One region of the Methylocaldum sp. GT1BB genome, then DNA from elsewhere that is predicted to be linked to it. Evidence: riboswitches for the same ligand, from Rfam matches in the RefSeq annotation. Region 1 holds a riboswitch; each other region holds the start of a gene.

The links. A riboswitch is a leader RNA that binds a small molecule or an ion and turns the genes downstream of it on or off. The one in region 1 is predicted to bind cyclic di-GMP.
Region 2: linked by a shared signal. The riboswitch ahead of ACR2TX_RS19330 (hypothetical protein) and the one ahead of ACR2TX_RS11885 (reprolysin-like metallopeptidase) in region 1 are both predicted to bind cyclic di-GMP.
Region 3: linked by a shared signal. The riboswitch ahead of pepA (flocculation-associated PEP-CTERM protein PepA) and the one ahead of ACR2TX_RS11885 (reprolysin-like metallopeptidase) in region 1 are both predicted to bind cyclic di-GMP.
Region 4: linked by a shared signal. The riboswitch ahead of ACR2TX_RS09660 (VPLPA-CTERM sorting domain-containing protein) and the one ahead of ACR2TX_RS11885 (reprolysin-like metallopeptidase) in region 1 are both predicted to bind cyclic di-GMP.

What each region holds. Positions count from the first base shown of each region.
Region 1 covers NZ_CP194902.1:2,356,312-2,360,282, forward strand. Annotated here, with positions in the region: gene ACR2TX_RS11885 (reprolysin-like metallopeptidase) at 1-1,289, opposite strand, end outside; cyclic di-GMP riboswitch class I at 1,376-1,463, opposite strand; gene ACR2TX_RS11890 (M12 family metallo-peptidase) at 2,691-3,971, opposite strand, start outside.
Region 2 covers NZ_CP194902.1:4,047,067-4,051,037, forward strand. Annotated here, with positions in the region: gene ACR2TX_RS19325 (hypothetical protein) at 1-349, opposite strand, end outside; gene ACR2TX_RS19330 (hypothetical protein) at 713-1,609, opposite strand; cyclic di-GMP riboswitch class I at 1,724-1,812, opposite strand; gene ACR2TX_RS19335 (VPLPA-CTERM sorting domain-containing protein) at 2,099-3,007, opposite strand; cyclic di-GMP riboswitch class I at 3,120-3,205, opposite strand; gene ACR2TX_RS19340 (hypothetical protein) at 3,627-3,755, opposite strand; gene ACR2TX_RS19345 (VPLPA-CTERM sorting domain-containing protein) at 3,752-3,971, opposite strand, start outside.
Region 3 covers NZ_CP194902.1:4,495,157-4,499,127, reverse strand. Annotated here, with positions in the region: gene ACR2TX_RS21410 (glycerophosphodiester phosphodiesterase family protein) at 1-580, shown strand, start outside; gene pepA (flocculation-associated PEP-CTERM protein PepA) at 1,292-2,158, opposite strand; cyclic di-GMP riboswitch class I at 2,257-2,337, opposite strand; gene ACR2TX_RS21400 (hypothetical protein) at 3,150-3,758, opposite strand; gene ACR2TX_RS21395 (ExeM/NucH family extracellular endonuclease) at 3,818-3,971, opposite strand, start outside.
Region 4 covers NZ_CP194902.1:1,839,049-1,843,019, forward strand. Annotated here, with positions in the region: gene ACR2TX_RS09650 (bifunctional diguanylate cyclase/phosphodiesterase) at 1-178, opposite strand, end outside; gene ACR2TX_RS09655 (transglutaminase-like cysteine peptidase) at 175-843, opposite strand; cyclic di-GMP riboswitch class I at 1,947-2,024, shown strand; gene ACR2TX_RS09660 (VPLPA-CTERM sorting domain-containing protein) at 2,185-2,955, shown strand; gene ACR2TX_RS09665 (hypothetical protein) at 2,987-3,971, shown strand, end outside.

The DNA.
Region 1 (3,971 bases):
GTGGGCGTCGTGGTGGTCGTGGTCGAGGACCGGAAACTGGCGACGGTGGCGCTGGTGCCATTCATGGAACGGGCGGTGTCCTGGTAGTTCGCCACCCCGGTCGGCTGGCCATTGTAATAAACGTTAGGATTAGAAAAGTGCGATATTCGTGGCGAACTGCAACTGTAGGACATGACATCGTGGAACACGCCGCAGATCCGGTAACCATAAGAGTAGGGGTACACGCCGGCGTAGGCGGAATTGTCCGGGTCGTGCATGTTGCCCTGATTGTGGCCCAATTCATGCGCCAGGGTATCGTTGCCGAGGCAGTTGTACTTGGAATCGTCATGCACGACGGCGAACGCATACGGAGCGAACCAGGAACCCAGGCTATTCATCACGTAGGCGATGCCGCAGTAGTTGCTTTCAGCAGTTATAAGCGCCACCTGATCGGCGCCGTACTGGTTGCGTAAGGAGTGTACCTCATCCATTTTGCCATCGCTGGTGCCGGTGACATCCGACAAGCTGGTCGACATGTTGCCCGTCTCGGTATAGCTGACTTCGGCCATTTTTACCAAGTTCAACTGCATGTCCACCTGGCTGTTCAGGTAGGCCTGATTGGCCTTGGTAACGGCGTTAATAATCTTGGCTTCTATGCCCGAGACGCCGCCAGCATTCACGCGGGCCTGAGGCGTGTAGACCACCAGCAGATCGATGACTTGGCCGGTGCTGGCGGCTGCGGTGGACGGGCTAGTCGAGGATGTCGTTGTACCGGCCAATTCACCGGCGGCATTAATATCCGGCGCGAGGGGTTCCGAATGCGGAGCGGTCTTGTTGGGATCGATCTGGCGGACGGCATGCGTTTTATTGCCGGCGTAGGCGATCTCGAACATTCTGCCGTCGTCCATCACGACGGTTCCGAACATCGCCTGCCCCCGAACGGCGAGGATCACCTCGCTGCTGCCTTCTTGCCCTTCGATATGACCGACCCAGGACAAACGGCCGTCGATGTCTTCGATACGATCGCGGATGGCGGTAACCGTGGTGTCGTTGAGCAGTTCGAGGGTGAGCGTATCGGCCTTCACCGCGTTGAAGTCGATGGCTACGCCCCGGCTGCGGCCCTTGATGGCTTTGATCTGCGCCTTGGCCTGCGTGGGCAGGGTCAGATTCGTGTCGCTGAATAAGCGCTGCGGCGGCGCCGCATGGACGACACCCACAATAGACGTTAAGGCTGCAAATACGCCAGCCAGTCCGAGGATATTTTTGCGGCGCGCAGCGGTGAACTTAGAATGCTGAGTCTTGTTGCTCACGTTGTGGTCCCCTAAGAGTCGAGTTGACGGCGATGGTCTCTGGGAACCCGCGGGGATGAGACAAACCAAAGCAACCTTTGGCTTGAGCTGGCAATCCCGCTGTCATAGGAGCCTGGCTCCCGTAGACCGGTAACTTTGCGCCACCACCTTTCGATGGTTTTGCCTTTTTCAGATCAAGCGGCATTAGGTCAGCGGCTCGATTTTTCTGTAGAAATAAGATTGGTCTAAATCTAGGGAATTTGTGTGATTGAGTCGGCAAAAAAGTGTTGTAGATTGTTTCATGTAGGCATTGATTGTTGTTTTTTATCAGTGGCCGTAATCGTTCGCCGGGTGGCTCCTCACCTTCGGATAAACGATGCATTGCTGCCCGTACCCCCCTTGGCACAGGTTAAGCGAATCGCAGCTTCTTTTGAGTTTGTAGCGTTGCTACGACACCGGAGTGGCTGACACGTCAAACGTTATCCGGTGCCATGGCGGTTTAGCACGCCGTATGCCAATCCGATGTTCGTTGGTGATCGGTCTGGCGAATCCTTGAATCTCTTGTATGCAGAGCAGGACTTGAGTCAGAAAATGACCGGTTCCATGGAGTGGCCGGGCAAAACATGTCTCCATTTGGCAACAGCCATGCGGCATGTGTCACTGGCCATTTCCAGGAAAAAACGAGAAAAACGCGTTATCCAGCGGCGATTTGTCCGATTATTCCGGCTGGCGACACTAGGAAGATCGTCTTGGAATGGCTAAGAGCGGAGCGGTTTGCAGTCCTGACTCGATTCACCCGAACTGTCATACGGGCACCCTTTGATGGATACGTATGATAGTTCGGGCTTAGAGCGTTTTTATCTCGCTCGTACGGCAAAACAGGCTTGGCCGAAGTCGTTGGCGCCTTCGGCTCGGGTGGATGGATTCAAGCATTCGTAGGTCGGCAATCCCTTCCCAATCGCAAACGGTCGCTTTGGTCGCGACCCTTCCGACGAAGACGCTCGACCGGGACATGGTGTCGGGAAGGGGGGCTTCGGCGCTCCAATCGCAAACGGTCATCCCAGGAGCGCTGGGATGACCCTTCCAATCGCAAACGGCCTGGCCGGGAGCGCCGGCCACGCCCTTCCCGAAGACGCCGTTTGCGATTGGAAGGGTCGCGACTAAAGCGACCGTTTGCGATTGGGAAGGGATTCCCGACCTACTCGCGAGTGCCCGTACAGTAGGTATGAAAATGCCCTAAGTACATTCCGCAAATATTTGCGGAATCTCGACAGATTGGCGGGGTTGTCCTGCAGGTTGCCTATGCCGCAAGACTTCCCTGAATGTACTTAGATAACGAATTTTTGCCTCAGTGGCAGATTCCAGCCGGTGCTACTCGATCAAGATCAGATAAAGCGTAACGCTACGATATTCGACATTCGATCAAATGCGGCGACCAAAGCGATATCGCCGACGCTCATTATCGGCGTCGTTGTCGGTCCTTCCCGTAACGCCATTGACAACCGACGCTGTTGCCGTTGTCACGACTTCACTGGGGCTGGACTCGGCTATGCCGTTATAGGCCGATACGCGATACGAGTACTCGCTGTTCGGGTTGAGTCCTGTGTCTGAGAAACTGGTGATGTCGGAGCCGAGTAACGCTACCTCTTCCCAGTTGACTCCATCGCGGGAGCGCTCCACTTTGAATCCCTCCTCGTTATCCGAGTTATCCATCCAGCGAAGATTGATTCCATCGTCGGATTGAGAGAAAGCTGCCAGCCTGCTTGGAGTCGCCGGAGCGGAAGCGGCCACTTTACTGGCACGCCACGCGGCAACCGTGGCTCGGGCTTTCTCCATCGACCAGGCGGTCGCCGCGGCCTTTGAGGGATTTATGTTCGGATCGATTCCTGTGGGTTTGCCGTTGTAGTAAACGCTAGGATTGGCGAAATTCGAAATGCGCGTTGCCCCGGTGCAGGGGTAAGACATAACCGTCCGGAAACCGCCGCTTTGGCACAGACGATGCCCATAAGAGTAGGAATAAATGCCGGCATAGCTGGAGTTGGCGCGGTCATGCGCGTTGCCCTGGTTATGGCCCAGTTCGTGCGCCAGAGTTTGCGCGGCGAGACAGTACGCTCTTGAGTCGTCATGCACGACAGCGAACGCATAAGGTGCAAAGGAGCTACTCAGCCGCGTCATTTGATAGGCGATACCGCAGTAATTTGCGTCGGCGGAAACCAGGGTCACTTGATCAGCACCGTATTGATTGCGCCAGGAATGTACGACGTCCATCTTGCCGTCCGTTGTGCCGCGAAGATCATTAAGCGTGCGGGCCATATCGCCGCTTTCCGTGTAGTTGACCTCAGCCATGCGCACCAGGTTGAGCTTCATATGAACTTTGCTGTTGATATAGGCTTGATTGGCGGCCTCGACGGCTTTCACGATCTTGGCTTGAATGCCCGAGGTGCCGCCGGCATTGGCGCGTGCCTTCGGCGTATAGACGACCATCAGGTCCACGATCGTATCGGTGATCGTGGCTGCGGCTATCGGCGGCTCATTGGCGGCCGTCTCGGCTTCCGAACTGGCCGGCGCGTTGGCTAGATCTGGGTCCATTTCAACATCGGGAATCGGGTGTTTGTGAGGCAGAATCTTTCTCGGGTCCACCTGCCGGACGGTATGAGTATCATCATCGTTGGCAAGGATCTCGTAGATTTCACCATTCCCCCG
Region 2 (3,971 bases), 1.7 Mb from region 1:
CGGTTTTATTATCGACCAGCCAAACCTCGTAGCCTCCCGCATCGAGTCCGCTGACTTCGACCGTCACCCATCCCTCCAGCAGGTCGAGCCGCATGCGTCCCTGCGCCCGGCTGAATTCTCCGGATAAGGCTTTCGAATAACCGAGCGGGATGGTCAGAAAACGATCGCCGCCGTCAGCTTCATAAGCGGTTTTCCAGCGGCTGTACGCGTTCTTCAGGGTTTCGACATCGCCGTGGCCTGTGACCAGCTCCGACTTGGAAACTTCGGTATCGGTAAGCAGCAGGTAGGCGACCGTACCCCCAAGCATGAGCGCCAGCGCCGCCAAAAGTGGAAACGTATTTTTATTCACGGACTCGTACCAGGATCGGATTTATTGGAAGAACGTAGCTATACAGACGGCGATCCCACTCCTATGGACGACCAACGCGCGAACCGCTGAGCCTTGCTCGGCCGTTGCGAAACCTTGGTCGCGAGGAGGTGTCGGACACCGCCCGCATTGGACGGCCCTGTCACTACGTTGAAATTATTGTTAAACGAATGGTTACGGCACCCGCCGAAACCGGTCATCAACCCCAAGGCCTCCGGCATCGCTTTGAGCACGCGTCTGCCGTGTTCGGATGAGCCGGGACATATCAATGCTCTATGGCCAGATCGATCGGATGAGCCCGGGAGATCGTTCCACCCGGGCACTCTTGCCTCTCTGGTTGCCAAGTTATGCCGGAGTCGGTTTCGAAGTCCGGCGGCCGATGGTAAATACGCCAACCAAGGCACTGCCGAACAGCCATACGGCAGCGGGAATCGGAACCGGCTGGACTGTCAATTGATAATTGCCGGCTACGCCGCCCAAGGCACCTATGATGATCGTGTATTCGCCCCCATAAGTGGTGTCGAGGTCGAATACCTGCGACAAGGTCTCGCCGACCGAGGATGCCACGCCCCAACCGAGCAGGGTGAGATCGTCGGAGCCCAGCGGATTGTTTACCGGGGTCGGATCGGTAAAGAAGGTATCGTGCCTAGAAGCGCCGGCACCGGTATCCCAGCCGCCATAAAGCGCGTAGCCGAGTTTGAGGTTGGCGCCGCCGTCGGCAAGGTCGTCCGCCAGAGTGATTTTGAATTGCGATACTCCGGCATCCACGCAGCCCTGGGCGCTGCCGCCGCAGGACCAATGGATCAGGCCGAAGTCCGCTCCATGGCCCCAACCCTGTCCGCCGTTGTCGGGATCGGACCAGGAAAGGCCGCCGACCCGCAGCATTCGATCCGTGGGAAGGTCGGGATCGTTATTGTTGTTATAGTTGGCAATCTGCCGCTGCAGGCTGCTGCCGTTGGTGGATGTGGGCGTGCCGGTCTCGATGGTGCGGCCGGCCGCCGCCGCGCTGTGCATGCCCGCATACCACATGACGGGCAAACTCCCGGTATAGCCGACACCGCCGTTGGTCCAAACGCCGCTCGCGTCGGTGCCCGGCATTCCGTCGGCGCCGTTGATGCTGCCGCCGGTGCCGTCGCCGTAACCGGCGATGTTGAACGTGGCGTGCGCGTGAGCCTCGGGCGCAGCGACCAATGTTCCCCCGAGCATTCCCGCGAGGGCCAGTATTGTTGCCGTGGTTTTCATACTATGATTCGTCCTCGTCACTGTTAGTGGTCGTCCAAAAGCTCGTTAACAGTGATGTCCGCGGCGCTTCACCGTACCCAATGGAGCTGCGCCGCGGTCCTCCCCATCACACTAGGAGGCGGCTCGGCCGTCTCGAATACTCCATAGCATCGAGACCCGAAGCTTTCCGGCCCCGCCTCGCGGCGGGTGTGGCGATTCGGACAGACCTAACGGCGGTCCATCCCGACAAAGATCCCTCGGGCGATCCCTGCCAGCCGATTCCTTGCGAATCCGTGTGTATCGCGTCTTTTTATGAGCCCCCTAAGCGGCGGACCCGGCCTTTGCTGAAACAATAAATATGCCACTAAATAATCATTGCTAATCAAACAGATAAATCGCATGCAAACGCCACCGACGTGGCAAATCACGCAGTCTCATGGGTGATTCCACACAAAAGTTCCCCGCTTAGAGCGCGGAAAGGAAGGCGTGTACATACGTCGAGGTCTTGTTTCAGGCGGGAACGGCCATGACGTTCTTGCGGCGCTGTCCCAGCGTGACCAAACTCGCGAGGGCGCTGCCGAACAGCCAAACCGCCGCGGGGACCGGAACCGGTGCGGTGCTGATATTCAAGCTGTACTCCGCGATGTTCTGACTCCAGTTCCCCACGCCGGCGCCGCCCAGGTAGATGGAATAAACCTGACCGGCCAGGGCCAGAAAGGTCAAACCGTCTACACCGTCGACGGTGCCATCGTGAGTCAAGTAGCTCAGTCCTACGGTGCCGAACGGGTTATCGGCTTCGTAAGGTTTCGCGGGTGTGCATCCGGGGCAGTTCCAGGAGCCGTGATGAGAGTAACTGCCAGTACCGGAGTCCATGCCGGTGAAGACGGTGATGCCAAAGTTCTGAATGTCGTAGCCGGTTCCCGTAACCACCACGGGATTCAGTGTTACCCACATAGTTTCTTCGGCCTTGATCAAGCCAATATCGGTCTGATGTCTCCAGCCGGTCGGCCCGTTGGCTGTCGGAACTCCGCTGCCATTGACGCCTGCGTCCTGCCAGGCCCCGGCGCCGGTATCGATTTCCGCGGCGAAGCCGTAACGCGTTACCGCATCTGCTTTCGAGATTTCGAGCGTGTTGCCCGCCGAGTGAAGCTCGGCCGCCCAGTTCAGATGAGACGTACCGGCATAGCCGAAAGGCAGCGTGGTGGCACTGGCGGTTCCGACCCAACCCGGCGATACCGTCGGATAGGTCGGATTGCCTATACCCCCATAGTTCCAGCCGTCGGTGGCGGACAGCTCAGTGGTGGTGAAGGTGTTGTACATCGTATGCGCCTGGGCGCCGGAAACGGCGCCTACGGACAAGACGGTACCGGTGAGGGCCATGGCCACCGCTTTGGTCAGTTTGTTTTTGTTTTTGGACATAGGAAATTACCTCGTGCTGTTCTATGGAGTTGGTCTTTGTTTTCACATAGGCAGCGATGTCCGCAGCGCTCCCGTCAAAAGCGGAAGGCGCTCCGATCTCCCCATCACCGAGGGAGGCGGCCCGGCCGTCTTGGGATCAAATTCACAAGACCCGTGGCTTTCCGAACCCGCCTCGCGGCGGGAGTGGCAGGTGCAAAAGGGACTCCGCCCTGCTACGGTCTACGCTCCCCTTCCCCGGCAATGGTTTTCGGGTTTTCCGTAGCACAAAGCGCGTTCGAACCGGAATTCGGTCGAACCGGCCGATACCCCAAGAGCAATAAGCGCGCCTGAGGTAAACCGTTGATATAGCATTTTCCGAATCGGTGTAAGGGATTCGGATATGTAGGTCGGCAATCCCTTGCCGACGTATCGGCTCGGCGAAGGGCTTTGTCGGCAAGGGATTGCCGACCTACGTTCTTCCCTCCTGGAACGAATCCGTACACCGGGATGGAAAACGCTCTATAACGCTATTTCCATGACGGAAACGACGGAAGCTGCTGGATATCCCGCATTTTTATTACGGGTATTCCAGCATGTGGCGACCCAAATCATCCGGAGGGTCAGTCAGCCAGCTCTTTCACTACACCGTTTCAAAGCGGCGATCGGCTGAGGCCGAGGCGATGAAACGGCCGGATATCGCCGACACCGGCGCATGCCACATGGTGCGCCCAGCCTCGAAGGCAAGCTCGACCGCCTTGTCCCGCATCATGCGGCGACGGCCTTGTGTCTGTGCCGCCCGACGAATCCCATCCCGGCCAAAGCACTGCCGAACAGCCAAATGGCGGCCGGTATCGGAACCGGAGAAGACGTGATGTTCAAGACGTAAAGATCCTTGTTTTGATTCCAATTGGCTCCGCCGCTACCGCCCAGATAAATGGAATAAATCTGACCGGCCTCCGCCAGGAAGGTCAGACCGTTGACCCCG
Region 3 (3,971 bases), 2.1 Mb from region 1:
GAAGATGACTCCCGAACTGAAGAGCCCTAGCGTGGCCATGCCTTTCGACGGCTTTTCCCAGGAGGATTTCGCCCAGAAAATGATCGACGAGTATAAGGAAGCGCGCGTTTCCCCGAAAAAGGTCTTCCCTCAGTCTTTCAGCATCGACGACGTGCTCTATTGGGTCCGCTACGAACCCGCCTTCGGCAAGCAGGCCGTGTATCTGGACGATGCCGAAACGGTCGCCGATCTGCCCGATGCTGCCACCTTGGCAAGCTATAAGACCATGGGCATCAATATCGTGGCGCCGCCGACGTTTGCTTTGTTGGACCTGGACGCCGGCGGCAACATCGTGCCTTCGGAATACGCCAGGAACGCCAAGGCCGCGGACCTGGATATCATCACCTGGACACTGGAGCGCTCCGGAATTCTCGCCGACGGTAATAATGGGTTCTATTTTCAGACCATCGATTCCGCCATCAAACGCGAGGGCGACGTAATGAAAGTGCTCGACGTGCTGGCGAAGGATGTGGGTATTCGTGGCGTCTTCGCCGACTGGGCCGCGACGGTGACCTATTACGCCAACTGCAAGGGATTGTAAGGGGCGCTGTAAACCCGATCACCGAGCGAGCGGGAGCGAGAAATCGAAGCCTCCGGCGGGGTTTTGTTGCGTGAGGTCCCAAGCCTGCATAGTTCATGAAAGGAGGGTGGGCGGAATCGAAAAGCCCTTAAAATTCAACTGCTGACATCGAATTTTTGAGGAGATTCCGCCGTGACCCATGGTACCGGACAACGTGAACTGTTCGCGCACGTGGCGCGCCGCCGGATCGGCTCATCCCGGACTTCGACACCGCCGATGATCTCGCGGCTCCCTGGCGCCAAGCAGCACAAACCCACTTTGCCGCCACCGAGGACAAACAACGGGTGTCGGCTAGCTCTTGTTGGAAGCCCTGCGCCGGAGGGGGCTCGCCGGCGCCGAACTGGCTCGCGCGCGGTGTTCGAGCCCGAGGGTGAAGTTCCTCAAGAGTTGTCGCGGACTTTACTCACTCGGCCGTCCTTGAAGCCGATAGCGACGCTGCGTCATGAGGATGATAATTGCAGCACTGGCCTCGGCCGTTCCGGCTGGCGGTCGGCTCGAGGAACCGGACCGGGATAAGCGCCGGCCCGGTTGTGACGTTCGGCTCGAGGAACCGGACCGGGATAAGCGCCGGCCCGGTTGTGACGTTCGGCCGCGCCGTCTGCTTCCGCAGTCAGCGAAGCAGATTTGCACCGAATCCTCGCCCATTCACCAAATGGGCTTGCCATGCGAGGCTCACGCAGCCAATTTGCTGGAACGGCGAGAGATGACGCTCATGCCGGCCAAGGCACTAGCGAGCAGCCAGAAGGCCGCTGGAACCGGTACCGCCGTCAGCGTGAGCGATCCATCCGCCTGGTAGAGAATGCTCGTCGATGTAACCGGTATGCCGCCGACGGAAGAGATGGCGGGAGGTGCGGTGGGGTTTCTGACGAACAGGGAGAACAACGACTGGCCGCCGCCGATGGTATCGGGATCGTATACCGCCGAATCATAGAAACTGGTGTTTCCGACGAAGGTAAATTCGCTCGAGGTTACGCCAAGACCGGAAGGAAACTGGGTGCTTACCGTGACGACCCCGGTTCCGCCCGTCACCGATCCCTTAAGAATATTGGTGCCGTCCGTGATGCCCGCATCACCGGTTACATCGCGATTGACGGCGCTGTCGAAAAACAGGTCCAGCGAGCCACTCAACACCTGGAAGTTGATGGTCCACAGCCCGTTGCCCAGATTCTGCGCGTTCGTGACTTGTGTTTGGAAAGCCGACTGGGTGGTCAACTCGTAAGAGACGTTCAGTTTGGGGTTGCTCACCGTGGAGGTGCCCAACTGATGGTTGGTGACGTAAGACTGGTACACGCCTGAATAGATGTCTCCCACCGTAATTTGGGAGGGATTGGTGATCGTGTCCGGTACGAGCAATGCCAGACCGCCGTCGCCCGCCGCGAAGTCGTAAGTATCGAAGGGACCGACCGCTTCGCCGGCCGAACCGCCCACGACGGTGTAGTCCGCGGTACCCACCCAGTTCGGCAAGGTTGCCGCACCGGCAGTACTTGAGAATCCGACGCCCGTCAAAGCGAGCGCCGAAATGATCTTACTTGGTTTCATCCGAATTACCTTTTCACTGTGTTGACGTTGAACTCACAGTGATGTCCGTGATTCTGCCCACAGGTGGTGAGCGGTGCCACGGTCCTCCCCATCACTCGGGAGGCGGCCCGGCGATCTCGACAAACGCGAGACCCGTGGCTTTCCGGCCCCGCCTCACGGCGGGTGTGGCTCTTCGGCAAACACGTTCAGCTGGTCCTACAGCTTGACGTGACCGGTAACCGACCTAAGCCTCCTTGCTCATTTTTTCGAAATACCCGGTCAAATTAAGCCGAGACTGTTACACGTCAGTTAATGATTGGTTAAATCTATGTAATCAATTTATGACAAATGACTCGTCGGAGACCGATTAGGTGGATTCTGTCCAGTCTCCTTCTCCATGAGCCAGTGAGCCAGGCTCAAAAAAGTGGACACCATCAATCGCGTAAATCCGGTGATTGGTGGTGGAACGAGATGGCGAAATTACCGAGACAGCCGTTCAAGGCCGAGCTTCGTGCGCAGGTGATGAGATGAGCCAGCGAGGGGAAACCATTCGTGCTGGAAGCGGCGCGGCGGCAGCGGATGGCGATAGACCGAAGGCACTCTGCCGATACGCCAGGTCGAATCGGCGGATCAGGTCCCGCTTGGTCCCCGGCCGCCTGCATCCGTTGGTCAGGCACCTCGAAAAACTTCGAGGTGCTCGTAAGCCAAGCCCAAGCCGCGTTTGGGCTTGGCGAAGAGAAAAACCGCCGGGAAGGCCTTGGTTCGGAGCCTGATCACGTTTCCGCCAGCCGTACACCGGCCCGCGTCCACACGAAGAGCCGAGCGAATTGGGACGGGTTAGCTTTGGCAACGGCTGGGATCAAAGCCTATCTTCGTAGACTTAGAGCGTTTTCATCTCGCTCGTACGACAAAACAGGCTTGGCGGAAGTCGTTGGCGCCTTCGGCTCGGGTGAATGGATTCAAGCCTTCGTAGGTCGGCAATCCTTTGCCGACAAACCCGTTGGCCCAACGGCTATCTTCGTAGACTGAGTGCGCCGATCGTACAACTTTTTCGGCATGCACTCCGCACCACCAGCCCCGAGATCCCGCTGGCGAACAGCCAAAAGGCGGCCGGTACGGGAACCGCGCTGGACTGAATGCTCAAGGACAGACCGGCATTGGCGGCGAGCGGCCCCGAGAGGCTGAAGAACAATCCTTGATTGGGTTCGGACGGATTGCCCAACACGCCCAAATCAATATTTCCGGCGTACAACGCCTGGAAATTGAGCGTCGCCAGAGTCAGTGTCTGATGCGCCGGAAGATTGGGGATGCCGGGGAAGGCCGATCCCGCCAAATCCAGTCCGAGCAGGCCGCTGTCATCGCTGAAGGACGGCGAATACGTGACGCCCGTGAACTGAGCGGCGGTACCGTTCAGCACCGTGTCGAATCCGAACGCCAGCAATTCATCGGAAGCGTCCAACCCATCGAAGGCCTGAGTCAACGTTAAATCGATACTGAAGCTGTCGCCAACCAGCACGGGGGCATTCCCGACAAAATTGAGCGACACCACGGCCGAGTGGGAAGGGGCCACGGGCAATAGCCCCAGAATGGCAATTGCGAGGCGGGCTTTAAAAGTCAACATCGTTTATCTCCAGTTAGGGGAAAGGGCCGCCTCGTTGCAACGAGGCGGCCGATCGCTGTTTAAAGTCCTGCCTTGACACGATAGGCAGCATAGTGGCCATACCAGCGCTGGTAGTCGGCATAGGTCACGCAGCCGACGCCGTCGTAGTTAGCCTCCGCCAAGTAGCCGGATTGGCCCGAACACTTGCCCAAGGCGGAGCGGAAGCGGTTCTGG
Region 4 (3,971 bases), 520 kb from region 1:
GCGCGGGCGATAGTTCCAGCGCCAGAGTGGTTGCCGTTTCTTGCGCATGAGCGTGCAACTGGCGTTGCAGAAAGCCGTGGGTATTCACCAGGCCGGTGGCGAAAAGAGCCAGCCCCAGCAGCAGAAACAGCAGACCGAGCAGCAGGACCAGCAGGGTTTTCAGGCTCATCGTCGTCATCGAATCGCTCCCGTCTTTTCGTGGTGCATGCGCGCCAACAGATCGTTCCAGTGGCGTATGTCGGACGCTTCACCCAGCTTGCCATGCTGCCCGCGCTGCTTGGCCGACCACAACCCCTCCGCATTGAAGCTCATGGTCGGCGCTAGATCGGTCCGCGCGGCGGCCGGCCGGATATCGCCGATCAGATTGTCCAAAATCAGCGGTTCGGATTCCGGGGCGGGATAGTAGGCCAGGACCATGTGCGGCTCCATGCGGCTCAGCTGTGGCCGCCAGACCCGGACATAAGTGACCCGCAATCGGTCGGGAGCCACTCCTGCCGCTCGAAGGGTGAAATATTTGGCCAGGGCGAAATCCTCGCAGTCGCCGCCGTTGGCGGCCAGGAGTTCCACCGGAGTCGCCCAGTAGTCGCGGCGCGCCCATTGGTCAGAGTCGGAGATGTTCGGCAGCCGGTTGAAGAAATCGTTAACCTGCGCCAGCTTCTCGTGCTCGCCGGCACCACCCAGATGCAGAACCAGGTCGCGCCACGCCGACAGACGTTCCACCGCCGCAAGGCCATAGCGCTGGCCGACCAGTTCCAAGGTTCGTGCATTGGGGAGCAGGTCCATTTCGACGCCCGCCACGGCAAGGACCGCAAAAGCGGCGCTCCATAAAAATAAGCGTTTCAAGAGCTATCGGGGGTGATTTGAAGGAAGCGTATCTTGCCCCATCTCGGCGAAATTTCGCCACCTCATATCCCGGTAGTCGATCGTTTTTCACCGAAGTATAGCGATGCGGCTTGGGAAACCGCCCGTACCTCTAAGTACCTATCTCAGTAGGCCGTTCGCCCTGAGCCGAGGCGAAGGGCCTGTCCTGAGCAGAGTCGAAGGGTTTTTGAAACCTACTGGGAAGGCTCTAAATGTAGGCCGAAACGAGCGGCCGTAGATCGGCAATCCCTTGCCGACGAAGGCGTTCGGATGCAGGCCCGGCTAAGCGTCAGCGCTTGATGGCAAACGGTCGCTGCTATACAGGTCAGCGGACCGCCATTCCGGTATGGATTTTCGCTGGCTCCCAAGCTTCCGCCTGGGAGCTATACCCGAGCAGCTCGAGCTTCTCGAAACATCATTCGAATCGAGAAGCGGGAGCTTCTCAACGTCGGTTCCCAAACGGGAGTTCGGGAACCAGCCTAACGACGGAGGCATGCCGGATCAATCGGTTGCGGGCCGGCTGGCACCGAACCGCGGAGTAGGTCGGGAATCCCTTCCAATCGCAAACGGTGTCTCCAATCGCAAACGATCGGTTCGGGAGCACCGAACCGATCCTTCCAGGAGCGCCGGAGCCACCCTTCCAATCGCAAACGGTCGCTTTAATCGCGACCCTTCCCGACGGGATTTGTCGGCAAAGGATTGCCGACCTACCGACCCGATGCGCCGGGCAAGGCGCTCGGAAGAAGTCAGGTCCGGCGGTGCCCTTCCTCGATTCCCCCGCCTTCATGTTGCGAATCCGTAAAGTCGTTCAGCGAAAAAGCTACAGCCGGGGCAGCTTGCAATCATCTGCGACTTAAAGTTTTGAAAAAAAAACACAGCACGCAAATGTAATCCAAAACAAAGACTTAGTTGATGCGCGGGAGCCGTGCGTTGAGTTTTTTCAAAAAATTTCATCGGTGTCACACAAACTTAACTTGGTTGTAAAAAAGCGACATTAAAGTCTGTCTCGCCTTCAAAGGGACGGAAGAAAACCGCAGTGCGGTTCAGTTGCGGCCGGGGAGCAGGAGCCCGGTCCAGGAGGGTTGCTAGGACAAAGCCACACTCGTCGCGAGGCGGGGCCGGAAAGCCACGGGTCTTGATTGCAAGATAGCCGGGTTGCCACACCAACGTTGATGGCAGCCCGGCTTTTTTGTTTTCGGTGCCTGAAAAACGGCACAAAAAAGCCGGTCGCCGAAAAGCGACCGGCGAAAACGGCCCTGCAGATAAACCTTGAGAAGACGTCTGCAAGGTATTTTCAACCGCAATTTTAAACAAGGCATGGAAATGAACAAACTGAAAGCGATTACCGCCGGCGTGCTATTGGCTTTGGGCGCCACCGGCGCAGAAGCGTCGATTAGCGATGGGCAGTATCCGAACGTGGGCGAATTGTTCGTGTCGATTTTCGATCCCAGCGCGAACGGCGGCCTGGGTCGCACCTACTTCCGCGATCTCGACGTTTCACTCACTGACGTGCTGAACGCCGGTTCGAACTGGGCGTTCAGCGTCAATCTGGGTGCTGACGCCAATTATGCCGGCTTTGCCGGCAAGGCAGACCTGCAGTACAACATCGCCGCCGTGTACACCCTCGACGAGGGCGGTGCCAATATCGATCAATGGGGTATTCTGGCTACCGGGTCTTCGTTCAACGGCGGTTTCGGTAATGTTTTATCCACGATTACCAACATTCAGGGCTATATCAGCAAACTGAACACCGCGCTGGGCGACAACGTGTCGGGCGTCGTGGATAACGGGCTGCCGCAGTCCTGGGACGACGGCAACTGGGGTCCGCTGATGGGCGCCGCTCCCAGCGTGTTCGCCTCCACCGCCGGCGGCGTCGACCTGGCAACCCTTTTCTTCCACGTGACCAATAACACCGGCGACGACAGCGACGGCATCGTCAATCAGATTGCCGGGCGCTGGCTGCTGTCGAGCAACGGCACCCTGGAATTCGGCCCGGCCGGCTCCTCTCCGGTACCGGTTCCCGCGGCGATCTATCTGCTTGGCTCCGCTCTGGCCGGCTTGACCCTGGTCAGCCGCCGCGGCCAGAAAGCGTAATCTCCCAAATATCCTTAACGGAGAAAATTCGATGAAAGTCAATCGTTTGTCTGTCGCCATGGCGGCAACGGCGCTGCTCGGCGCCGGCGAAGCCTTCGCTCTCGCTCCCGGCGCGGCCGTGGATATCGAAATCTGGGCATCCGGCGCCACCGCACAGGACAAGGGCGTGGAAGCGCTCTTTTCCGAACTCTGCGTGGCCGGAACCCTGGATATCTACCGCGACAACGCCAACGCGTCCAAGCCGGGAGCGCAGCACTCGGCTTATTTCTGCCGGCTCGACTCCACCAAGGTGACCGGCCTCGGCACCGTAAATCCGAACGTGTTGTTCCACAAGCGTTCTCAGGGCGGCTCGGCGCAGGGCGTAACGCCGCTGATTCTCGATCAGGCGATCACGCACATGGAGATCAACAACGGCAACTGCACCAAGACCGCGCCCGACAGCTTCTACCGCTGCCGAGTCAGCAGCGCGGGCGACACCATTCTGCACGAGTCGGATCTCGGCGTAAGCGACGTCAACCCGGATCTGTTCCGCGGGGTCAACGCGCCCAGGGAGGACGGCGTGAAGCAGCCGGATGTCACGACCGCCCAGGTTTCGAGCTTGCTGGACGTGACCCCGGCCGCGGGCCTGGTGTTCGGCATTCCGGTAACGCTGTCTCTTTATACCGCCCTGCAGGACGCGCAGATGGACCAGGGCCGGATCCCCGCCGGTTGCGCGCTGGGGGATGACAGCAATCCCGATTGCATGCCCAGCCTCAGCTCCGAGCAAGTGGCTTCGCTGCTGGCCGGCAAGGTGCAGAACTGGAACCGGTTCAAGGTTCAGATCGGCGCGGCGTCCGTCAACTTTTTCGACAATTATTCCGGCGGCATGAATCTGACCGACAACAAGGTGGCCATCTGCCGCCGCGTCGACGGTTCTGGCACGCAGGCGCAAGCCAACGCGGTGTTCCTGAACAATCCGTGCATGAGCGGCGCGGTCAATCCGGTGGGCGGTACCAATAACTTGAGCGGACCGATCG